Regions from separate parts of the Ectothiorhodospira shaposhnikovii genome, predicted to be linked through region 1. Evidence: predicted binding sites of a transcription regulator. Region 1 holds the regulator's gene; each other region holds the start of a gene.
What was found. Region 1 encodes sigma-54, which starts transcription at its own class of promoters, with help from an activator protein. Its sites were predicted from a motif close to TGGCANGNTNCNTGCTT; they were not measured.
Positions count from the first base shown of each region.

Region 2: flgA (flagellar basal body P-ring formation chaperone FlgA) is a predicted target of sigma-54. The motif match lies at 1,587-1,603, and genes of this name have one in related genera.
Region 3: nifH (nitrogenase iron protein) is a predicted target of sigma-54. The motif match lies at 3,585-3,601, and genes of this name have one in related genera.

Region 1 is NZ_CP178333.1:657,974-664,728, reverse strand. It holds gene lptA (lipopolysaccharide transport periplasmic protein LptA) at 1-362, shown strand, start outside; gene lptB (LPS export ABC transporter ATP-binding protein) at 359-1,084, shown strand; gene ACLF6L_RS02915 (RNA polymerase factor sigma-54) at 1,251-2,768, shown strand; gene hpf (ribosome hibernation-promoting factor, HPF/YfiA family) at 2,823-3,146, shown strand; gene ACLF6L_RS02905 (PTS sugar transporter subunit IIA) at 3,154-3,627, shown strand; gene hprK (HPr(Ser) kinase/phosphatase) at 3,624-4,571, shown strand; gene rapZ (RNase adapter RapZ) at 4,568-5,428, shown strand; gene ACLF6L_RS02890 (PTS sugar transporter subunit IIA) at 5,449-5,844, shown strand; gene ACLF6L_RS02885 (HPr family phosphocarrier protein) at 5,845-6,114, shown strand; gene ACLF6L_RS02880 (DUF484 family protein) at 6,128-6,755, opposite strand, start outside.
Region 2 is NZ_CP178333.1:1,026,750-1,033,504, reverse strand. It holds gene ACLF6L_RS04710 (CheR family methyltransferase) at 1-399, opposite strand, end outside; gene ACLF6L_RS04705 (chemotaxis protein) at 570-1,502, opposite strand; gene flgA (flagellar basal body P-ring formation chaperone FlgA) at 1,699-2,433, shown strand; gene flgM (flagellar biosynthesis anti-sigma factor FlgM) at 2,535-2,843, shown strand; gene ACLF6L_RS04690 (flagella synthesis protein FlgN) at 2,846-3,331, shown strand; gene ACLF6L_RS04685 (flagellar brake protein) at 3,464-4,246, shown strand; gene pufB (light-harvesting antenna LH1, beta subunit) at 4,454-4,591, opposite strand; gene pufA (light-harvesting antenna LH1, alpha subunit) at 4,609-4,809, opposite strand; gene pufA (light-harvesting antenna LH1, alpha subunit) at 5,502-5,708, opposite strand; gene pufB (light-harvesting antenna LH1, beta subunit) at 5,785-5,934, opposite strand; gene ACLF6L_RS04660 (BCD family MFS transporter) at 6,205-6,755, opposite strand, start outside.
Region 3 is NZ_CP178333.1:1,144,741-1,151,495, reverse strand. It holds gene nifK (nitrogenase molybdenum-iron protein subunit beta) at 1-945, opposite strand, end outside; gene nifD (nitrogenase molybdenum-iron protein alpha chain) at 1,045-2,514, opposite strand; gene nifH (nitrogenase iron protein) at 2,648-3,529, opposite strand; gene ACLF6L_RS05230 (NAD(+)--dinitrogen-reductase ADP-D-ribosyltransferase) at 3,703-4,536, shown strand; gene ACLF6L_RS05225 (glycosyltransferase) at 4,543-5,283, opposite strand; gene purL (phosphoribosylformylglycinamidine synthase) at 5,283-6,755, opposite strand, start outside.

The sequences.
Region 1 (6,755 bases):
GCGTACGCATCACCCAGGGCGCCACGGAAATCAGCGGCGATACGGTCACCGTCCATACCCCGGGCCGGGTGCTGGAACGCATGACCGCAGAAGGTCAACCGGCCACCCTGCGCACTCAGGACCCGCAGGGGCGGGAAGTCCGGGCCGAAGCCGCGCGGATGGAGTTCCTCCCCAACGAGCAACGCATGGAACTGAGCGGCAATGCCCGCGTGCGACAGGGCACGGACGAGTTCCGGGGCAGCCGCATCACCTATGACCTGCGCACGGCCACGCTGGAGGCCCGCACCGGGGACACCGGCCGCGTCGAGGCCATCTTCACGCCCAGGGAACAGCCCCCCGCCCCTGTCGAGGGGACGCCATGAGTCGTCTGCAGACCCACGACCTGGTCAAGCAGTACCGCGCCCGCAAGCCGGTGGACGGTGTATCACTGCAGGTGAACAGCGGTGAGGTCGTGGGCCTGCTGGGTCCCAACGGCGCCGGCAAGACCACCTGTTTTTACATGATCGTCGGCCTCATCCCCTGCGACGGTGGGCGCATCGAACTGGACGGCAGGGACATCACCCCCCTGCCCATGCATGCCCGCGCCCAGTTGGGCATCGGCTATCTGCCCCAGGAGGCCTCGGTCTTTCGCAAGTTGTCGGTGGAAGACAACCTGCTTGCCGTGCTGGAAACACGCCGCGACCTCAGCCGCGGCCAGCGCCATGAGCACATGGAATCCCTACTGGAAGAGTTTCAGATCATGCATATCCGCGAGAGCCTGGGCATCAGCCTCTCGGGGGGTGAGCGGCGGCGGGTGGAAATCGCCCGCGCCCTGGCCACCGAACCGGCCTTCATCCTGCTTGATGAGCCCTTTGCCGGGGTAGACCCCATCTCCGTGATCGAAATTCAGCGCATCATCACCCATCTGGTCTCCCGGAATATCGGGGTACTGATCACCGATCACAACGTCCGTGAAACCCTGGGCATCTGCAATCGCGCCTATATCCTGAGCGACGGACACCTGATCAGCGAGGGGCCGCCGGAAGTGGTGCTGGCAGACCCCCAGGTCAGGCGGGTCTACCTGGGCGATCATTTCCGACTATGAAAGTAAAGTTTTTGAGCCAACGCATGGTTTCCCCACACTGGGTCACATTTTTCGTGCCAGGACGTATAATCCGGATGACAGACCCGGCACGTGGCGGCAAGGCACCGTCGATACTGCCCGGACCCTTCAACTCCTGCCTGACGATTCCGGTGGCACGCCACATCCTATGCTGAAACCTTCTGTCCAGCTCCGTCTCGGCCAGAGCCTTACCATGACACCGCAGCTGCAGCAGGCCATCCGGCTGCTGCAGCTGTCCACATTGGAGCTTCAGGCCCAGATCCAGGAAACGCTGGAGACCAACCCGATGCTGGAAGCCCTGGAAGGCGCGGATGCCGACCTGGATACCGGCATGGATGAAAACACCCAACATGAAGGCATGACCTCCGGCGCCGACAACGCCGACAAGGATGCGGGGAGCCGAGAATTCGACGAGCCCGCCGAACGGGACAACACCAGCGAACCCTCGGAAACCATTCCCGAGGAGCTGCCCGTGGACAGCAACTGGGAAGACCTCTACGACATGCCGACCGCCGGCGGCGGCCAGATGGACAACGACGGTCGCGACCTGTTCGAGAACCAGAGTGCACCCGGCGAAGACCTGCGTGACCACCTTCTCTGGCAGATTCACCTGTCGCCCCTGAGCGAGCGGGACCAGGTCATCGCCATGACCATCATCGATGCCATCAACGATGACGGCTATCTGGCCGAACCCATCGAGCAGATCCACGCCGGCCTGGCCCAGGACCAGGAGATGGAACTGGAGCTGGACGAGGTGGAAGCCGTGCTGCGCATGGTCCAGCACCTGGATCCCGTGGGCGTGGGTGCACGGGATCTTGCCGAGTGCCTGCTGCTGCAACTGGAGCAGTTCGCGCCGGAGACGCCCTGGCTGGCCGAGGCCAGGACCCTGGTGCGTGATCACCTGGAAGCCCTGGGCACCCGCGACTTCAAGGGTGTCCAGCGCCGACTGGGTCTGGCCGACGGCGAATTGCAGGCGGTGATCGCCCTGATCCAGAGCCTGAACCCACGCCCGGGCACCCTGATCAGCTCCAGCGCACCGGAATACATCATTCCCGACGTCTTCGTGCGCAAGCGCGAGGGATGCTGGCAGGTGGAACTGAATCCGGAAGTCGCGCCCCGGTTGCGGGTCAACCCACTTTATGCCAGCTTTGTGCGTCGGGCCGATTCCAGCCAGGACAATGTCTATCTGCGCAACAGCCTGCAGGAGGCCCGCTGGTTCATCAAAAGCCTGCAAAGCCGCAACGAGACCCTGCTGCGTGTAGGCACCGCCATCGTGGAACATCAACGCGCCTTTCTGGAACACGGCGACGAGGCCATGAAACCCCTGGTGCTGCGGGATATCGCCGAGCAACTGGAGATGCACGAATCCACCATCTCCCGCGTCACCACCCAGAAGTACATGCACACCCCAAGAGGGATTTACGAATTCAAGTATTTCTTCTCCAGCCATGTGGGGACGTCCGACGGCGGTGAGTGCTCCGCCACGGCCATCCGTGCCATGATTCGCAAACTGATTGCCGAAGAACCCCAGGGCAAGCCCCTGAGTGACAGCAAGATTGCCCAGATCCTGGTGGATCGGGGCATCCAGGTAGCGAGGCGCACCGTTGCCAAGTATCGCGAGGCCATGGCGATCCCGCCATCCAACGAACGCAAGCGCCTCGTCTGAATCCATAACCAGGCCTCAGCTTCACTTTCACATTCCAAACCAAGGAGTCATCTCATGCAGATCAACCTCACCGGTCACCACGTGGACCTGACCGACGCCCTGCGCGACTATGTCAATGACAAGTTCCAGCGCCTGGAGCGCCATTTCGACAACGTCATCGACGTGCACGTGGTCCTGACCGTGGAGAAACTGCAGCAGAAGGCGGAAGCCAACATGCTGGTCAGCGGCAACACCATTTTTGCCGACGCCACCCATGCCGACATGTATGCAGCCATTGATGCCCTGGTCGACAAGCTGGACCGTCAGGTGGTCAAGCACAAGGAGAAGCTCAAGGACCATCACCGCGCCGAAGGCTCCCACCGCAACCACGTCGGGTGAGATATCCATGAACATCGGTGATCTTCTCGCTCCGGAGCGCGTCTGCTGTCTGCCGGACGTCAGCAGCAAGAAACGCGCTCTGGAGATGCTGGGTGAAATGCTTTCGAGCCACCTGCCCAGGCTGACCCAGGGAGAGATCTTCGACAGCCTGCTGGCCCGGGAACGCCTGGGCAGCACCGGCCTGGGGCATGGCGTCGCCATCCCCCACGGCCGGCTGGCCGGAGCCGACGAGGCCTGTGCCGCCCTGCTCAAGCTGGGCAAGGGCGTGGACTACGACGCCCCGGACAGCGAACCGGTGGACATCCTGTTTGCCCTGGTGGTGCCGACCGAATGTACCGACGAACACCTGCAGATCCTCGCATTGCTCGCGCGCATGTTCTCCGATCCGGAGACCCTGGCCCGACTGCGTAGCGCCAAAGGACCGGAAGATCTGCTGGACCTGGTACACCACTGGGATACCGAAAGCCCAGACTCACCGTGACCACGCCCCCCCTTACCGTCCATCACGTCGTCGAGGCCATGGGAGAACGCCTGGCCCTGCGCTGGGTGGCCGGTCATCAGGGCAGGGAACGCCGGATCGCTCACCAGGCCACGCCTCACGGCAGTACCTCACTGGTCGGACACCTGAACATCATCCATCCCAACCAGATCCAGGTGCTGGGTCCGGACGAGATGCGCTATCTGTGGAACCTGCGCAAGAACTCCCAGCGGGACATCCTGGAACAGCTGGTGAACGGCACGGCGGCCCTCCTGATCGTCACCGACGGTCTGGCGGTTCAGCCGGAACTGTGCGCCCTGGCGGACAGGCAGTCCGTCCCCCTGCTCTCCACCACCCTGCACAGCCACGAAATCATCAATATCCTGCGCTATTTCTTCAGCGACAAGCTGGCGGAGACCATCACCCTGCACGGTGTCTTCATGGAAGTGCTGGGCATCGGGGTGCTGCTGACGGGGGAAAGCGCCATCGGCAAGAGCGAGCTGGCCCTGGAACTCATCAGTCGCGGACACCGTCTGATTGCTGACGATGCACCCGAATTTGCCCGCATTGCCCCGGACATCCTGCGGGGCACCTGCCCGCCGGTGCTGGAAAACTTCCTGGAGGTCAGAGGACTGGGTGTCCTGAACATTCGTGCCATGTACGGTGACAGCGCCATCAAGAGCAGCAAGTATCTGCGCCTGATCATCGACCTGAAAGACCAGGTCGACGTGACGTCCGCCGACATCGACCGCCTTCATGGGGGACGCTGCAACCGGGTGGTACTGGGGCTTCAGGTCCCCGTCATCACCCTGCCCGTGGCCTCCGGTCGCAACCTGGCGGTCATGGTAGAGGCGGCGGTGCGCAACCACCTGCTGCGTCTACGCGGCTATGTTGCCGCCGATGACCTGGCCGCCCGCCAGCGGCGTCAGATGCAGAGCGACTCATGAAACTCGTCATCGTCAGCGGACTCTCCGGGTCGGGCAAGACCGTGGCCCTGCATGCCCTGGAGGATGCCGGCTACTACTGCATCGACAATCTTCATCTGGAACTGCTGCCGGCGGTGGTCGGCCAGCTTCGACAAGCCCCCCAGGCCGGTTACAGCGAGGCGGCCGTGGGCATCGATGCCCGCAGCGGCATCGAATCACTCGATCAGTTCGGTCGCATCGTCAACGAGATCCGTGCCATGGGTGTCGAACTGCAGATCATTTTCCTCTACGCGGAATTGGAAACCCTGCTGCGCCGTTTCAGCGAAACCCGCCGCCGTCACCCTCTGGCCCGTCGGGGCATCCCCCTGATGGAGGCCATCAACCTGGAACGGGACCTGCTGGGCGTCATTGCCGACCATGCCGATCTGGCCATCGACACCACCCGCACCAATGTCCACCAGCTCAGCCAGTCCATTCGGGAGCGGGTCCGTCAGGCCAGCCTGCGAGGGCTGTCGCTGCTGATCCAGTCCTTCGGCTTCAAGTACGGTTCACCGGTAGACTCGGATTTCGTGTTCGATGTACGCTGTCTGCCTAATCCCCACTGGCAACCGGGTTTAGCCGCCTTGACCGGCAAGGATCCGGCGGTGATCCGTTTTCTGGAGAACGAATCCATGGTGGAAGCGATGTTCAACTCGTTGCGTGACTTCCTCACCACCTGGATACCCCGGTTTGAAAGCGACAATCGCAGTTATCTGACCGTTTCCATCGGCTGTACCGGGGGGCGTCATCGCTCGGTCTATCTGACCGAACGACTCTCCCGCCATTTTCGTGAGCTCAGAGGCGACGGTGTAAGCACCCGTCACCGCGAACTTTCCTGAACCAGTATCGGTATGCATCCATGTCCGTCGGACTTCTCATCATCACTCACAATCACATTGGCGAGGACCTGCTGAGCACAGCCCGATCCATGATGGGCTCCATCCCCCTGGAGACTCGCTGCCTGGCGGTGTCCCAGTCCGGTGATCCGGACATCTTGCTGGACCGCGCAATTGACCTTTACCAACGTCTGAATCAAGGGGACGGCGTGCTGGTCCTGACCGACATGTACGGCTCCACCCCCAGCAACATCGCCAACCGACTGCTGCAACAACCCAAGGTACAGGTCATCGCCGGCATCAACCTGCCCATGCTGGTCCGGGTGCTCAACTACCCGAATCTGCGCCTGCATGAATTGGTCAACAAGGCCATCAGCGGAGGCCATGACGGTATCCTGCTCTGCGAGACCCACAGTTAAATGCCCAGCCGAGAACTCACCATCATCAACCGTCTGGGCATGCATGCCCGCGCCGCGGCCAAATTCGTCAACCTGGCCAGCAGTTTCGATGCCAGCCTGGAAGTGGAAAAGGGACACAGGCGCGTCAACGGCAAGAGCATCATGGGCATCATGATGCTGGCGGCCGGCAAGGGCAGCACCGTTCGCCTGGTTGCGGAAGGCGACGACGCCGAAGCTGCCCTGAAGGCCCTGGAAGGCCTGATCAATGACAAGTTCGGTGAGCCGGAGTAGTCGGAGAGGGAACCTAAAGCCCCAGGGGCAGCAACTCCAGTGACACCGCATCCGCGGGCGGCATGCCCGCCATCACCACCCGGTTGCGGCCGTCGCTCTTGGCCCGCAACAAGGCCTCATCCGCTTCCCGCAACAGGGCCTGTGCCGCGACGGACGGATCCTGGCCGGCCAGACGCTGCGGTGTCCAGTGCGCGACACCGATGGAGACCGTCACCGACAAGCGGTGATCATCCACCTGCACAGCCCCGCCGGAGACCACCTGCCTGACCCGTTCCGCGACCGCGCGCACCTCCTGGCGATCCAGCCCCGGCAGAAGCATCACAAACTCCTCGCCGCCGTAGCGCGCCAGCAGATCGGAACCACGCAGATGCCGCCCCAACCGCTGCGCCACCGACGAGATGACCTGATCCCCGACGCCGTGACCATAGCGGTCATTGACAGCCTTGAAATGGTCGATATCCACGAACAGACAGGCCAGGCTCTGTCGCTCCCGCACCACCCGGATCATTTCCTCCTGCAGGCGCAGGTCGAAGAAACGGCGATTGCGCACCCCGGTCAGGGCATCGGTAACCCCCAGTTCCCGTAGCCGCCAGGCGGCCAAGGCATTCTCGATGCAGATGGCGATCACCGCCGCCAGACGT
Region 2 (6,755 bases), 370 kb from region 1:
GGATTGCTGGTATTCACTGAACCCCATGCTGATGGAATAGGCTTCCTGTCCGGATGAGCAGGCGGCAGACCAGATGCGCGGGGCGTATCCCGCCCCCTTCTGCTTTGCCAGTTCCGGATAGATCTGGTTCTTGAGGATCTCAAAGGGAAACACGTCCCGAAACCAGTAGGTTTCGTTGGTGGTCATGGCCTCGATCACCCGCTCTCGCAGCCCGGGATTCCGCCCCAGCTTGAGCTGCCTGAGCAGCTCGCTCACGGAAGAAACCGAGAACTCGCCCATGAGCCGCGACAGGCGGCTGTTCACCAGGTAGTGCTTGTTTTCCCCCAGGACCAGTCCACAGGACTTCTCCAGAAACAGCCTGAAATCCTCGTAATCCTGAGATTCGATAGGGCCTGACAAGGTGGTTTCCTGTTATGGATCAATCTTTCGTTATAGAACACAAACCATCGAACGGCATATGGATGGTACACAGTATACCTTCGGGATCCCCCGAAGGGGGTATGCCGAACCACCGTTCAAGGGGCACGCAATGACCGCCGGGCGGCATGATCCTGCCGACCGTGACGTTCTCATTGAGCGGCATCATCCCCCTGAAGGTATCCCAGCACGACCTCCGCCAGCTCATCCGGACTGAACTTGGGCAGAAAACGGTCTGCTCCCGCCCTGCGGACCAGGGTTTCGTTGAAGGTTCCACTCAGGGAGGAATGCAGCACCACATGCAGACGGGACAGGGCCGGCTCCTTGCGGATGGTGGAGGACAGCGTGTAACCATCCATCTCAGGCATCTCGATATCCGAGATTACCAACCCGATCTGCTGCTCGATGGGACCTTGGGCAGCCAGTTCCAGTAACTTGTCCAGCGCCTGCCTGCCGTCGTTCACCACCACGGATTCCACGCCCATCTGGGTCAGGGCACGCACGATCTGCCTGCGCGCCACTGCCGAATCGTCGGCGACCAAGGCTCGACGCACCCTCCCCCCTTCCTGAATGTTGGACAGCAGCGAGTCACTGACGTCCCTTGCCGGACCGGTGATCATCTCCAGCACCTTTTCCACGTCGATGATCTCCACCAGACGATTATCGACCTGGGTCACGGCCGTCAGGAAACTGTCCTTGTGCGTGCCCCGGGGAGGTGGATGAATCTGATCCCAGTTGAGATTGATGATGCGATCCACCGACGCCACCAGAAGCCCCTGTACGGAACGGTTGAACTCGGTAAGAATGACAAATGAACCGCCCTCTCTGGAGGGAATGGGGGGCATGCCCAGTGCTTGCGCCAGATCGACCACGGACACGGTCTTGCCTCGCAACGTGGCCACGCCGCGGATGATGGAGTGGGCACTGGGAAGCCGGTTCAAGGCGGGACAGGTGATGACCTCGCGCACCTTGAAGACATTGATGGCAAATAACTGACGGCTACCCAGGGTGAAGAGGAGCAGTTCCAGACGATTCTGCCCCACCATCTGGGTCCGACGATCGACGTCATCCAGCAAGCTGCTCATCAGGCTCTCCCGCGGGTGTTTGCAGATCATACCCTCTCATCCAGAAGTATGATCGGCCACGGCGAAGATTTCTTGAAAATTTTCTGGCCCTCATCTTGCACACTATCTCCCCAGGGACATCATGCGCCACAGATCCGGCGCTTCTTGAAATACCCCCGGGTATGGGTGATGAACCATCCAGCGAGGTAGCAGCACGATGTTTTTCAACTTCCGGAAGCGCCGCCACGGGATCAGCCTGAGTCTTTTCACGAGTTTGCTGATCTGCGCCCCCATCAATCTCATGGCGGTCGAAACGCAGTCGCACGACAGCATTTTGACGGCCGCCGGCACATTTCTCGGTCAACAGGCACGCGCCCACCACGGCGAGTATGTGGACGTACGTATCAACCGGGGTTCACTGGACCCGCGTCTGCGACTCAGGGCCTGCGATGGACCACTGGAAACCTTTCTGCCGCCGGGCACCAGGATGACCGGTCATACCACCGTGGGCGTTCGCTGCACCACTCCATCGCCCTGGAGCCTTTTCGTACCCATGCAGATTGTCGTCCGTGGCGAGGTCGTGGTTCTGGAAAGAGCCCTGCCCCGGGGCACCCTGATCTCCGAGGGTGACATCCGGCTCGAACTGCGTGACCTGGGCAGCATGCACGGCGGGTATCTCACGGAACCCACGGCGGTCACCAACATGGTCCTCAGACGGGCCCTGCCCGCCGGTACGGCCCTGAGTCCCCAGATGGTGGAACCTCAGCGGCTGGTGCAGCGAGGACAGAAAGTCATGCTGGTGGCACAAAACACCGCCATCTCCGTGCGCATGGAGGGACAGGCGCTCGCGGACGGCGCCTATGGCGACCGGGTTCAGGTTCGCAATCTGTCCTCCCGGCGCATTGTGGAAGGTCGAGTGCTGTCAGCCGGGGTGGTGGGTGTTAATATGTGAGTCAAATTGCACTGACTGCCCCTACTGCCCCTAAAGAAACCCGCGAATCGGCCGATACGATTTCTAAGAAGTGGCCGTTCAGTGCACGCGAGGAACGCAATATGTCCATCGACATCAAGAATTTAACCCAGACTCAGCCGCGCAGCGCCGGGGAGAGCCGTGGTGCCTCCGACGTGGCCAAAGGCGCGCGCTCGGGCGGTGGCACGGGATTTTCCGGTCCGGTGGGCGACAAGGTCACCCTGACCGAAACCGCCCGGCGCCTGAGCACGCTGGAGCAGAACGCCAGGGCACAACCCTCCGTCGATCAGGAAAAGGTGACGGCTATCCGTCAGGCCATCCAGGAAGGGCGCTATGAGATCAACGCAGAGTCCGTGGCCAGCAAAATCCTGAAGACTGAAGACCTGTTCTAGCCATGAACATGCGCTCGTTTCCGGAGCAACTGGATCAGATCCTGACCCATTCGGTGCGGGAAGCCTCTGCCCTGGAACATGCCCTGCAACTGGAAGGACAGGCCCTGAGCACCCGGGACCTGGAAACCCTTAACCTGGCCATCGCTCAAAAGCAGCAACAGGTTGAGCGACTGGAGCAACTGACCCGTGATCAGGGTGCCCTGCTCAAGCGGGAGGGGTATGAGAACAATGCCCAGGGCATGGCCCGCTGCCTGCGCGACTGGGATGCCGAGGGCGTCCTGGCGCCGATATGGGATCGACTGGTGGACCTCATGGCCCGTTGCCGTCAGCTGAATCTTGCCAACGGCGGCGTAGTGGAAACCAAGCGGCGCCATGTGGAACAGGCGCTGCACATCCTGCGAGGCGAGGACCCCCGCACCGAGTTGTACGGCCCCCGCGGGCAACCCACCTCCGCCGGGGGAAAGTCCCGCACCATCACCAAGGCCTGACCTCTCTCAGGCATCCGCCCCCCTTGCGTGCGCACGAAAGGGCTGATTCTTTCCCAGACTGTGCTAGCCTCAGTATAGGCTCCAGAAAAAGCATATACCTGGAGGTGTCATAGAGCGCGGAGGGTCCGGCCCATGAATCAGCCCATCAATCAGACATCGGCGACCACCCACAGTCCCCCGCCGGGCTCACGGCGAGAACATATCCCTCGGCAGGAGCGCATCAATGCTCTACTCAGGGACCTGGAAGCGCGTCGCGCCTCCATCAGCATACGCTTCGGCCAGGATCAGGAGTTTTTCCATGGCACCCTGAACCGGATGGATCCGTCACGGGGATGGCTTTTCCTGAGCGAGCTGACCCCTTATCAGGGCAATCTGCGCATGGCTGCAGGGCAGCAAATCCATATGTATGCAGTACTCAACGCGTCCTGCCTGCACTTTCGCGCCGAAGCGCTTCACTCCGGAGAGCACGATGGCGAAGCCTTCCATGTGGTCTCCATGCCCACCGAACTGGACAGCGAGCAGAAACGCGCCCACTTCCGTGCCCCCGTTGATGACTCACCCGGCACGCCCGTCACCCTGGTGGACAGGGACGGACGCCAGTTCACCGGCAACCTGGTGGATATATCGCTGGGAGGACTGCGCGCCATGTTCCCGCTCAAGACCCCTATTCACGCCAGGGATCTGTTAACCCTCAGCAAACTCGCTTTTTCGGACATCGAGCTTGTCCAGTGTGGCATTCAGATCCGCTTTGCTTCCGACGACAAGGAAACCGGCACAAGGCTGGTTGGCGGAAGATTTTATGATCTTTCCCAGTCGGATGAGCAGGCACTGCTGCGAACCCTGCTATTCATGGAGCGTGAAAGGGTTCAGCAGTGCGAACCTGAACACAGGACCTTTTATCCGCCCGGGCAATAGGGGAAGTCAAGGTCAAAAGGCGGGCGGCAAGAAGCCAACAGGCGATAAAGAGAGACGAAGAAGGATGTGTACTGAAAACAAGGAAGGTAGAGGGGCCTGAAAGCCCGTATGGCATCGGCCTCTGCAAAGTCACGATGCGACATACTTTTTGGGTATTTTCAAGCCACCTCTACCTGCACTGCTGATACTGCAACTGCCAAGACCTTCTTAGTAGAAGGGTCTCCACAGGAACACCAGGAAGTGAGCAGCAGCAGCAATCACCATGAACACGGTGAAGGTGGTCTTGAACTGCTCGTGGAATTCCTTGGCTTGCTCTTCGCTCAGGCCGGAGATGCTGTCATTCATGGTCTATTCCCCTTTCGTTACTCAGAAGCTTCAACAGCGCTGGCGTCGAAGGTCAGCGGGTTGTAGTTGTCATTGGCATACACGAAAGCGTGCACAGCCAGAGCCACGACGAGAACAGCCATCAGGATCGGCATCAGCCAGGTGCCGGGATTGACCACCAGCCACAGCTTCCAATCGTCTTTGGGATTGCTCGGCTTGCTCGGTCTGTATTCACTCATTGATATTGCCCTCTTGGTTTATAACCTTGGCCATCATGGATGACCAGGATGTTTGCAACCACCGCTTATTCTAACGGTTAAGGTTGTCTCAAAGTGCTCTTGAATCACCCAGTCTCCATGTCCTTTTCTTTACTTTACTTTTCTCAAGACACTTCGACTGAAGTCTCCCTGATCGGGTTTTATATTCTGCCTTGCTGACCGAAGAAGAGTAAGCACCTTCGGATACCGCTGCGGCATGGTTGTAAGTCTACGTTGACAGACATAAATGTCAAGGCGACCCACCACACCCCGACAGCCTTCGAAAAGCCCTAAAAAAACCACCATTACCCTTTTAAAAACATGAAGTTAAAAAATCCGCACTCAAACGCCGGCATGCACCGACAATGCGATCGACGGACCTTTTACTGACGCAGATCAGTTTCTCAAAAAGGCGTCTTAAAGGGCGTCAGAACAGTTTCAAGCTCACGAATCCCACACATCAAAAGGCGCAAGAAAATGCCCTTACAAGCCCCTGAAAACCTCTGCCAGGCCTGCTGAGCATTGATAAAGGGGGCTATACCAGGTCAATCATGAGATGCATCCCACGGAGCCTGGTTGCTTTAGCTTTTAAAAGCGATATGACAGAAAAAAAACGGCCGGCGAATACTCGCCGGCCGTTTCTACAATCACACTGAAAAGCCGTGGTCGGCTTATCAGGCAACTTCCTCAGCCTGCACAGTGGTCACGTCGCTGCGCAGCGGGTTGTAGTTGTCATTGGCATACACGAAGGCGTGCACAGCCAGGGCAACCACCAGAACAGCCATCAGGATCGGCATCAGCCAGGTGCCGGGGTTAACCACCAGCCACAGCTTCCAATCGTCGGAGGGGTTGCTCGGCCGCTTTGCTCTGTATTCGCTCATTGAAATCACCCTGTCAATTTTTTCGAACTGAAACTCAGTCAAAGCCACACGGAATCACCGTGCGGTGTTACCGTTCTTAGTAGAACGGTCTCCACACGTAGACGAGGAAGTGGGCAGCAGCGGCAAGCGCCATGAACACGGTGAAGGTGGTCTTGAACTGCTCGTGGAATTCCTTGGCCTGCTCTTCGGTAAGACCGGAAATGCTCTGCACGTATTCGTCGGACATTCAAAGACCCTCCATAGGGTTTGCTGTGACTACTCGAATTCATCGACTCCAGCAGCGGTATTCGCTTCGTAGCCCTGAATTCGGGCTTCAATCCCCTGCCTTGAGTCTGGTTGTAAGTCTACGCTGACACATTTCCATGTCAACGGGGGAGAACAGAGTTTCGGAGCAAATGCGACGCTGCCGTTGACCGGGGTCAAGTTTTTCGCCTCCCCTCCTCTCCCCGTTCATAAACCGGAACGGGAAGAGGAGGATAAAGGTTTCAAACCGGCCTCAGACAGTCGGGAAATCAGTCATACCGAACTTACCCTGTGGACCGGTGGCAGGCGGCTCTTCCTTGGCACGCAGCAGAGGAATCATCACCACCAGCACGGCCAGCAGCAAGGCGATCTCCAGATAGTAGACCGCCAGGTATCCGGTGGCCGGCGCCGCCAGGGTCTCTCCCAGCCAGCCGTTGCCCGTGATCCAGCCGACCAGATCGCGGATGGCCCCTCCCAGGAAGATGGCGCCACCGGCGGCGGTGGCCTGCACCGCCCCCCAGGCACCCACCGCCATGCCGCTTTGCTCATTGCGGGCAAACCCCATCATGGCCAGCAGGGTGGAGACTGCAAACAACCCGCCGCCAAAGCCGATCAGGAAGGCACCGACACGGAACACAATGGTGGAGTCCATCGGTACGGCGATCACGACCACGATGAAGGCCAGAACGCCGACTGCGGCCCCCACGGTGGCAATCCTGTAGCAATTGGCGCCGCGGGTCAGCAACCTTGCCGCCAGTGCAAACGCGATCAGCATGCCGGTGGCCCATGTGGCAGTCAGGGTGG
Region 3 (6,755 bases), 490 kb from region 1:
CTTGGGCACTTCATGGTTCCAGGTGCCCTGCACGAACTTCTTGGTCTTTTCCAGTTGCCAGGGCTGCAGCAGGATGGTGTCCCGGGCGTTGGGGGCATCCTTGAGCTCTTCCTGGGTGGTGCCGCCGGCATACATGCGGTACTCACCGTCGGCCGGGGTATCCAGCACCTCTTCCGGGTCGCACAGCAGGGTGGCGTCCACGCCCATTTCCTTCATCATGCGCTTCATCACCCGGTAGTTGCCCAGGTAAGTCTCGAAACCCGGCACCAGGTTGAGCTTGCCGTTCTTGCCGGGCTCCTTGCCTTCCATGTCGTTGACGGTGAAGTAGCGGATGGTGCCCTCGAACATGTTGTCCCAGCCGGTGGTATGGCTGCCCACGAAGGACGGTGTGTGGGCATAGGGCGTGGGGAAGTCCTCGGGGATGTAGCCTTCCTTGCGGGCGTTGCCGATGAAGGCATTGAGGTCGTCACCGATGACCTCGGCCATGCAGGTGGTGGAGATGGAGATCATGGCCGGCTTGTACAGGGCCTTGGCGTTCTGCAGGCCTTCCATGATGTTCTTCTGCCCGCCGAACACGGCGGCATCTTCGGTCATGGAGTCGGAGACGCAGGCGATGGGCTCGCGGAAATGACGGTTGAAGTAGGTGCGGAAATAGGCCACGCAACCCTGGGAACCGTGCACGTAAGGCAGGGTGTTCTCAAAACCCAGGGAGCACAGCACCGAACCCAGGGGCTGGCAGGCCTTGGCCGGGTCCACGGTCAGGGCCTCGCGCTGGAAGTTCAGTTCCTTGTACTCTTCCGTGGTGGTCCACTGAAAGACTTCCTGCACCTTTTCGGGGCTGTGGGCCTCCTCGGCGACGGCCCGCTTGCGGGCCAGGACTTCCTGATACTCCTCGCTCTGGAACAGGGGGTAGCAGGGCTTGATGTTGTCTGCGTTCTGGCTCATGGTGATTTCTCCTGCCGCGCCACCAATCTGTGGACGAACGGTCTGGAATGACATCTGTCGGTGGCCGTGACGCCGGTTGCGGCGGCGCCACGGTCAGTTTCAGGCGGCCTTGGCAGCCGCTGCGGCCTTCTTCCACGGGGCCTGAAGCTTGTCCCAGCAGGGATTGTTCAGGGTCATGTCCATGTCCCGGGCGAAGATGGCAAAGCCGTCATAGCCGTGGTAGGGACCGGAGTAATCCCAGGAGTGCATCTGCCGGAAGGGAATGCCCATCTTCTGGAAGATGTATTTCTCCTTGATCCCGGAACCCACCAGGTCGGGCCGTACCCGCTTGACGAATTCCTCCAGCTCGTAGCCGGTGACGTCGTCGTACAGCAGGGTGCCTTCACCCAGGTCCTTGATGGTGCGGTCGTAGTCGTCGTTGTGGGCGAACTCGTAACCGGCACCCACCACTTCCATGCCCAGGTCCTCGTAGGCGCCCACCACGTGACGGGGGCGCAGGCCACCCACGTAGAGCATCACCTTCTTGCCTTCCAGGCGCGGACGGTACTTCTCGATGATTGCGTTCATCTCGGGGGTGTACTTGGCAATCACCCGCTCCGCCCCTTCCTGGATCTTCTCGTCGAACAGCGCGGCAATCTTGCGCAGGCTCTCGGCGATCTTGGTGGGACCGAAGAAGTTGTATTCCATCCACGGGATCCCGTACTTCTCTTCCATGTGGCGGGCCAGGTAGTTCATGGAGCGATAGCAGTGCAGCAGGTTCACCTTGGCCTTGGGGGCCAGTTCCAGCTCGGAAATGGTGCCGTCGCCGGACCACTGGGCCACCACCCGCAGACCCATTTCCTCCAGCAGGATGCGGGAGGCCCAGGCGTCGCCGCCGATGTTGTAGTCGCCGGTCAGGGCCACGTCGTAGGGGGTGGATTCGAAGCTGGCATCGTCATCGCGGTTGGGCAGCACCCAGTCGCGGATGGCATCGTTGGCGATGTGGTGACCCAGGGACTGGGACACGCCACGGAAACCCTCGCAGCGCAGCGGCACCACCGGCTTGTCCAGTTCCTTGGCCTTCTTCTTGGAGACGGACTCGATGTCGTCACCGATCAGGCCCACCGGACACTCGGACTGGATGCTGATGCCCTTATGCAGGGGAAACAGGGTCTGGATCTCGTCGATGAGCTTTTCCAACTTCTTGTCGCCGCCGAAGACGATGTCCTTCTCCTGGAAGTCCGAGGTGAAGTTCATGGTGCCGAAGGCGTTGATGCCGGTGTGGCCGGTGTAGTAGTTGCGGCGACCGGCGCGGGAATACTGGCCGCAGCCGACGGGGCCGTGGGAAATATGGACCATGTCCTTGATGGGGCCCCAGACCACGCCCTTGGAACCGGCGTAGGCACAACCGCGGATGGTCATCACCCCGGGCACCGACTTACGGTTGGAGACGATGCACTTCTTGGCCTGTTCGACATTGGGGTCACTGACGGCCAGGTGCTTGGCACGGTCCTTCCGGGCCTTCTCCGGATAGACCTCGAGGACTTCCTGGATCAGGGCCTCGGCTTCTTCGCGTTTCATTGCGCACATTGCGATTTGCTCCTCTTGCGCCGCCACTTATCCGTGGACACGCGCCAGGTGGAATGCTCATGAACACGCCGCGTTGCGGCGCGCCTGCCAGCGGAAGGCCCCCCTCGGGGCACCTCCCTTCCGGCCCAGCCCCTTATACGGTGGCTTCTTCTTCCGCGGTCTTGCCGACGATGCTCTCGTCTTCCGCGTCGAGGATGCCGAACTCCATCAACAGGTCTTCCAGTTCATCCATGGTGCAGGGGGTGGGGACCACGAACAGCTTGTTGTCGATGACCTTGCGGGCCAGGGCCCGGTATTCGTCGGCCTGCTTGGCCTTGGGGTCGTACTCGATCACGGTCATGCGGCGGATTTCGGCCCGCTGCACCACGTTGTCGCGGGGCACGAAGTGGATCATCTGGGTGCCCAGCTTTTCGGCCAGGGCGATGATCAGCTCGTCTTCGCGGTCGGTGTTGCGGCTGTTGCAGATCAGGCCGGCCAGACGGACGCTGCCGGAGCTGGCATACTTCACGATGCCCTTGGCGATGTTGTTGGCCGCGAACATGGCCATCATCTCGCCGGAGACCACGATGTAGATCTCCTGGGCCTTGTTTTCGCGGATGGGCATGGCGAAACCACCGCAGACCACGTCGCCGAGCACGTCGTAGAAGACGAAGTCCAGGTCTTCTTCATAGGCGCCTTCCTCTTCCAGGAAGTTGATGGCGGTGATGACGCCGCGACCGGCGCAACCCACGCCCGGCTCGGGACCGCCGGACTCGACGCACTTGATGCCGGCATAACCGGTCTTGAGCACGTCTTCCAGTTCCAGGTCTTCCACGCTGCCGGCATCGGCGGCCATCTGCATGATGGTTTCCTGGGCCTTGGCGTGCAGGATCAGACGGGTGGAGTCGGCCTTGGGGTCGCAGCCGACGATCATGATCTTCTTGCCGGCCTCGGCCAGGGCCGCGACCAGGTTCTGGGTGGTGGTGGACTTGCCGATACCACCTTTACCGTAGATTGCACATTGACGAAGGGCCATGGCTTTGTTCTCCTCTGCCTGACTGTTGCGATTGGGTGTGCGTGCAACCTGTATTCAGCAATCCCCGTGCCAGACCGAAAATAAATACATAAACCACTGTTTAATAAAATAAAAATAATCATCAGACCGTCCAACACCGGACGTGAGATACACGACAAAGACCCCGGTTCTGTATGGATAACGACACCCCGCCCCCCCCTTCCCTGCCCGCCGCGGCCCGCCTGCCCATCAATCGATGCAATCTGCCCGCGGTGATCCTGGGCAGTCTCACCTTTCAGGACCACCCCGCCCCGCTGGAGCTGGACGGGGTCCGGGCACTGCACGGGGATTTGTGGCGTCATCTGGACGGGCTGGACGAGCCGGCGGTCCGCATCCATGACTTCATGGCCTACATGCGGGGTCATTTCTGCCTGGATGATCCGGCGGCCTGCGGGCTGGCGGAGGGGGAAGCCGGCGGACGGGGACGGGCGGACTACCTGCGCACCCTCCGGGGCTGGTGGTTCAACCCGGACGGCCGGGAGGCGGCGGTCCTCAAGGGCTGGGCGGAATCCCGTTTCGGACTGATCACCCGTTTTCACCGCGAACCCCTGCCGGATGCGGAGTCACTGGCCTATGGGCGGTTCATGCAGGAACGGGCGGGCGGGGTCTACAACACCAACGCCCTGGAATCACAGCTGGACCTGCTGTACTCCTATACCCAGTACGAGCTGCGACGGCGGGCACCCGAGCGCACCCATCTCACCCTGTACCGGGGCGTGAACCGGCTGGCGGACCACGAGGTGCTGGCCCATCTGCCCGGTGGCGAAGCCCTGGTGCTGTTGAATAACGTGAATGCCTTCAGCGCGGTGCGGGAACGGGCGGACGAGTTCGGGGACTACATCCTGACGGTGAAGGTGCCGACGGCCAAGGTCTGCTGCTTCCAGGACCTGTTGCCGGGGGTACTGCAGGGCGAGGGAGAGCACCTGGTGATCGGCGGGGTGTATCGGGTGAAGGTGAGCCTGATATAAAGCCCCTCAGGGCTTTTGTGTCGGCCTGCGGTACCAGAACCAGGTGAGGCGGCGGGAGCGTAGGGCAAAGGGCACCAGCAGCACCGTCGCCGTCACCAGAAAGTGCTGCCAGGGAGAAAACCACTGGGCCTTGCGCCCCGAGGTCCGCACCGTCGGTTCCGGCAGCACGCGAAACCGCTGCCCGCGGCGGCGCCCCCAGCGCTTGAGGCGGCGGGACAGGAACACCTCCTCCCCCGCATAGACCTTTTCACTGAAGCCGCCCACGGCCTGGAAGGCCTCCCGGGTGCAGAAGACATAGCACCCGGCCACCAGCCCCAGTCTCAGGGACAGCCAGTTCCAGAACCGGCTCCCCAGACGATAGAACCCGTACTCCAGGTGGTCGAACTCCAGCCGGGCACCCCCGGCGCAGACCTCCCCCGAGGCCAGGGCGTCCAGGCTGGCCCGCAGCAGCGCCCGGGACGGCCAGGTATCGGCATCCACGAAGATCAGCCAATGCCCCCGCGCCACTTTGGCCCCCGCATTGCGGGCGCGGGCGATACGACGCACCGGCTCATGCACCACGACGGCACCTGCCGCCCGGGCGATGTCGGGGGTGTCGTCGTCGGAATCGTTGTCGACGACGATGATTTCATACGACTCCGGCAGGCCGTCACAGGCCTGCCGGAGGTTGTCCAGGGTGCGCCCCAGCAGCTCGGCCTCGTTCCAGGCGGGAATGACGAGGGAGACCTGGGGGGCGGCCTTCGGCATCAGCCCACCCAGACCCGGGCATTTCTGAACATCCGCAACCACGGGCCGTCCTCGGCCCAGTCACGGGGATGCCAGGAATACTGCACGGTGCGGAACACCCGCTCCGGGTGGGGCATCATGATGGTCACCCGGCCATCCTCCGTGGTCAGCCCGGTGATGCCCAGGGGCGAACCGTTGGGGTTGGCCGGATAGCGCCGGGCCGGCTCGCCCCGATTGTCCACATAGCGCAGGGACACCAGCCCCGAGTCCATCACCCCTTCGGCCGAGTCGCCGCCGAAGTCCGCCCTGCCCTCGCCGTGGGCCACGGCGATGGGCAACCGGGAGCCTTCCATGCCCCTGAGCAGCACCGAGGGGCTGGGCATCACTTCCACCAGGGACAGGCGGGCCTCGAACTGCTCCGAGCGGTTGCGCTCGAAACGGGGCCAGTGTCCGGCACCGGGAATCAGGTCCTTGAGCTGGGACAGCATCTGGCAGCCGTTGCACACCCCCAGGGAGAAGGTGTCCGGCCGGTGGAAGAAGGTCTGGAAGGCCTCCCGCAGGCGGGGGTTGAACAGGATGGAACGGGCCCAGCCGCCACCGGCGCCCAGCACGTCGCCGTAAGAGAAACCGCCGCAGGCCACCAGGCCGCGGAAGTCCGCCAGATCCACCCGACCCTCGATGAGGTCGGTCATGTGCACGTCCACGGCGGCAAAGCCGGACAGGTGGAAGGCCGCGGCCATCTCCACCTGACCGTTCACCCCCTGCTCCCGCAGGATCGCCACCCGGGGACGGGTACCGGTCTGGATGAACGGCAGGGCCGGGTCCTCGGACGGGTCAAAGCCCAGCACCGGGGACAGGCCGGGGTCGCCGTCGTCGGCCAGCGCCTCGAAGGCCTCCCGGGCGCAGTCGGGATCATCCCGCAGGGCCTGCATGCGGTAACTGGTTTCGGCCCAGCACTGGTACAGCTCGCCGCGGGGGGCCTGGAACAGGATGTCGTGGCCCCGACGCAGGACGATGGCCTGGTCGTCGTTGAGGGTGCCGATGACGTGGCTATGATGGCCCAGACCGGCGCCATGGAGTACCGCCAGCACGTCTTCCACGGCGTCATGATGCACCTGCACCACCGCACCCAGCTCCTCGCAGAACAGGGCGGCGTGGTCGTCCTCGCCCAGGTCATCCAGATGGACGGTGACGCCGGTGCGGCCGGCAAAGGCCATCTCGCACAGGGTAGCCAGCAGCCCGCCGTCGGAGCGGTCGTGATAGGCCAGCAGGTAGCCCTCCCGATTGAGTTCCTGAATCGCGGCGAAGAAGCGCTTGAGCATGTCCGGATCATCCAGATCCGGGGCATGATGCCCCACCTGGCCGAACACCTGGGCCAGGGCGGAACCGGCCAGACGGCGCTGGCCCTTGCCCAGGTCGATGAGGATCAGGTCGGTATCGCCCTGGTCGGTGACCAGCGCCGGCGTGAGGGTGTTGCGCACGTCGCTCACCGG